DNA from 2 places in the Sodalis sp. RH19 genome. Region 2 is predicted to be linked to the other one. Evidence: predicted binding sites of a transcription regulator. Region 2 holds the regulator's gene; the other holds the start of a gene.
The links. The regulator Fur, encoded in region 2, represses iron uptake genes when iron is present. The targets are predictions, from matches to a motif close to ATAATAATGAGAACNACTATCAA.
Positions count from the first base shown of each region.

Region 1: the regulator Fur is predicted to act here: its motif matches at 1,285-1,307, upstream of ACL2XF_RS04745 (TonB-dependent siderophore receptor).

Region 1 is NZ_CP178734.1:1,053,939-1,056,146, forward strand. It holds gene ACL2XF_RS04740 (YncE family protein) at 1-988, shown strand, start outside; gene ACL2XF_RS04745 (TonB-dependent siderophore receptor) at 1,353-2,208, shown strand, end outside.
Region 2 is NZ_CP178734.1:3,053,690-3,055,897, reverse strand. It holds gene alsR (transcriptional repressor AlsR) at 1-69, opposite strand, end outside; gene fur (ferric iron uptake transcriptional regulator) at 632-1,102, opposite strand; gene fldA (flavodoxin FldA) at 1,458-1,973, opposite strand; gene ybfE (LexA regulated protein) at 2,152-2,208, opposite strand, start outside.

The DNA.
Region 1 (2,208 bases), 2.0 Mb from region 2:
GGAGGCATGGGCGGCACAGGAGCCGCTGCGCAAACCCGTCGGCAAAGGCGCTTACGAGATGGCGTACAGCACGCAAGGCGACGCGCTTTACCTGGCCACCTCGCAAAGCCGCAAGCTGGACAAAGGCGGGGTGGTATATCGCCTCGACCCCGCCACGCTTGATATCACCCAGATTATCCACAACGATATCAAACCCTTCGGCGCCGCCATCAATACCAAGACCGATACCCTATACTTCGGCAACACCGTCGACGGCGCCGTCACCGCCATCGACGCCAAAACCGGCGCGGTAACAGGCCGGCTGGTGCTGGATGGGCGCCAGCGTTCTGACACCGTCAAACCGCTGGCGCCGCGTGAGCTGGTGGTGGACCAGGAGACCAATACCCTTTATATCGCCGGACTGGGTGAGTCCAGCGTGATATGGGTGGTGGACGGCGCTACCCTGACCCTGCGCGCCACCCTGGACGATATCGGCAAAATGGGCACCGGGCTGGCGCTGGACGCGGCGGCAAAACGCCTGTACGTGACCAATGCCGACAACGAACTGCTGTCCATCGACACCGTCACCAACAACGTGGTGCTGCGCAAAAAGCTCGATGAAACCGCGACGGAACACTTTTTCCTCAACCTCAGCCTGGACCCGGCGACGCACCGCGCGTTTATCACCGATTCCAAACAGCCGCAGGTGCTGGTGGCGGATACCCGCAACGGTAATATCCTGGCGAAAATCGGCGTGCCGGCATCGCTGGCTGTGCTGTTTAACCCGACGCGCAACGAAGTCTATGTAACCCACCGCCAGGCGGGGCAGGTGAGCGTGATCGACGCCAAGACCTATAACGTGCTGCGCACCATCGCTACCCCGGTGCACCCGAATAGCCTGGCCCTGTCGCCCGACGGCCAAACGCTGTATGTCAGCGTAAAGCAGGCCTCCAGCCGCCAGCAGGAAGCCACCAGCCCGGATGACGTGATGCGTATCGCGCTGCAGTAATACCCGGCAGGGCGCGACGGCGTCCTGCCTGACCCTTTCCGATATGCCGCCCGCCCCGGAACTGGACGTGCCGGAGGCACGGCGCAAGCGGGGCATTTCCGCTGCGGGTTGCCCAACGGCGGTGGCAGGCTCTGGGCGCTTACCCGATTACTGCTGATATTCTCCGGCAACCGGCTTTGCATTCCCCATTCAAGACGTCGCAGAAAGCGCGGCCTGGCTCACGCACTGGTATGCTCAGAAAACCACCGTTCTTCACATTAAGGAGAAAATGTGAAGAATTCCCGCATTCATATACAATGATAACGATTCTTATTACTATTCGTATTCTCTTGGGAAAATATAAATTGCAATAGGATCATAATAAATGTGTGTAACTAAAAATTTCACTATGGGACCGCTCGCCATTTTATTCACCGCCATTTTCAGCAGCGGCGCCGGCGCCGAAACGACGGGGGAAACCGACAGCGAGGACGTGATGGTCGTCAAGGCCACGGCCGAAGAGGAGCTGAAACAGCAGCCCGGCGTATCCATTATTACCGCGGACGACATTAAAAAAGAAACGCCGGTAAATGACCTGTCGGATATCATCCGCAAAATGCCCGGCGTCAACTTGACCGGCAACAGCGCCTCGGGCAGCCGCGGCAACAACCGCCAAATCGATATCCGCGGCATGGGGCCGGAAAATACGCTGATCCTGATAGACGGCAAACCGGTCACGTCGCGTAATGCGGTGCGCTACAGCTGGCGCGGGGAGCGCGATACCCGCGGCGATACCAACTGGGTGCCGGTGGAGATGGTCGAGCGGATCGAAGTGTTGAGAGGGCCTGCGGCCGCGCGCTACGGTTCCGGCGCTGCGGGCGGCGTGGTGAATATTATCACCAAGCGGCCGACCAACGATTGGCACGGGTCGTTATCCCTGTATACCAACCAGCCGGAGGATGATAAGGAAGGCGCCACCAAACGGGCCAATTTCAGCCTGAGCGGTCCGCTGATCGACGATGTGCTGACCATGCGATTGTACGGCAATATCAATAAAACCGACGCCGACAGCCCCGATATCAATACCCAGCAAAATGGCTCCTATGCCGCCGGCCGCGAAGGGGTGCGCAACAAGGACATCAACACGCTGCTATCATGGAAAATCGATCCCCGGCAAAGCATGGACTTCGAATACGGCTACAGCCGCCAGGGCAATATCTACACCGGCGATACCCAGTACA
Region 2 (2,208 bases):
TTTAATACGAATATAAGGAGCAATGCCTATGCCGCGCGGCATATCGTTTTGCAGTTCCGCATCATTCATCTGGACTATCTCTGGTGATTAACATTGCCTGTCACTATATCACCATGGCGAAAGTTTAAAATCTGCTGCGAACTTCACGTTTTTTATTAATTTATAAATTTACTTTTTGTGTAAAAATCGAGTCACCGATACGGGTTAATCTCAGGAAGGTATTTTTGGCTATATTAATTCAATAAAATCATATAATTAAAATATATCTTTTGTTGTCGCTTACTGCTGACAGCGAAAAATAGCTTTATCATCAGATTCACAGAATAATTTACCTGGTGAAAAAATCGCAATAAAAACGTTGTATTTTCAATGGATTACGCAGATGAGCCCAAAAAGGCGTCCCAGGGCCTCTATTTATTCTTTATTTATTTTTATTTTCTGTGAAGTTTTCTGAAGTTTGCCGGCGGTGAGCACGGCGGTGATTGGCGGATACGACGCTTGTCGACGCGCTTCGGGAAGGAAACGTTATCAGGGAAGGGGACGGGCGGCGTTTAGCCTCATTGAAAAAATCGTTGCAGGGTGAGAAAGCGGCGCGATAACAGCCGCTTTGGAGAAACGGACCGCGCCGCGGTTATTCTTTTACGCCGTTGAGCATATCGGCGTGATCGTGCAGCGTTTCGTCTTCGCGGCAGTTGCCGATTTCACAATGCCCATACAGATATAAACTATGGTTGGTCAGCTTGATATTGTGCCTTTTGGCAATATCACGCTGGCGCGCTTCGATGAACTCGTCGCGAAATTCGATAACCTTGCCGCAGTCCAGACAGATCAGGTGGTCATGATGATACTGTTGCGTCAGTTCAAAAACGGATTTGCCGCCTTCAAAATTGTGGCGGGTTACGATACCGGCGTCGTCAAATTGGTTTAGCACGCGATATACCGTGGCCAGGCCGATTTCCTCACCCATATCGATCAGTTTTTTGTACAGATCTTCCGCACTGACGTGATGGCATTCCGGATCTTGCAACACTTCCAGAATCTTCAGTCTGGGAAGGGTGACTTTCAGGCCGGCCTTCTTCAATGCAATATTATTGTCAGTCATGCGGGTTTAGTCCTGTTACTTTGATAATCTGATTGTAGGCTAACTTAGCCTATAACATCGGTCGGCCCGAAAAATGTGACGCCGTCTCATTATAAGACTGCCTGTCCAAAATGAAAACCGCGCCTTGTTAACAACTATAGCCCGTTTCAGGGGGCGAATTCTGCAACATTTTGCTAAAAAGGGTGGAACCGCTGCGCTATTGTACCGCGTTGTGGATAAAAGTTAAAAACTTGTATCTATTAATTTGAAAGGATTTAGTTATCAGTGAGGTTGGCGGCGCCGTCCCGACGCCATGACGGCAACCGATTCCCTTGCCGGGCGCCGCGGCGGCGGCACCCTCCCGCACGGCCTTACTTTAGCTGAGCTGCAATTCAGCGCTGATTTGCTTCACCCAGCCGTCCACGCGTTCATTGGTCAGCTCGGGCTGGCGGTCTTCGTCAATGGCCAGGCCGATGAAGTGATTGTCGTCCGCCAGTCCTTTCGACGCTTCGAAATGATAGCCGGCGGTGGGCCAGTGACCGACGATGGTCGCGCCGTTGGGCTCGATAATGTCGCGAATGGTGCCCATGGCGTCACAGAAATATTCGGCGTAATCCTCCTGATCGCCACAGCCGAACAGCGCCACTTTTTTGCCGGAGAAATCTATTTCTTCCAGGGTGGGGAAAAAATCATCCCAGTCACATTGCGCTTCGCCGTAATACCAGGTCGGGATGCCGAGCAGCAGGGTGTCGAACCGCGCCAGGTCTTCTTTACTGCTTTTGGCAATGTCATGAACTTCGGCAACATCCGCACCCAGTTGCTTCTGAATCATTTTGGCAATATTTTCGGTATTGCCGGTGTCACTGCCAAAAAAAATGCCTACAGTTGCCATGAATTTGAAAACCTCTTAAATATTATGGATATGTTCCGTAACAGAATCAGCGATGCTCTGCGGCAATCATAGCAGACCCTTATGCGGGGAGAAACTCGCCGGCCGGGTTTTGTCGCAAATTTGCCCCGTCCGCGGCCTTGGGCCCTGGACGGGATGGCGCTTTACCGGGCCGGCAAGTTTATTCCGGATGCGGATCCGCGCCTTGTTGCCGTTCAAGCTCGGCCAGTAAAATCAA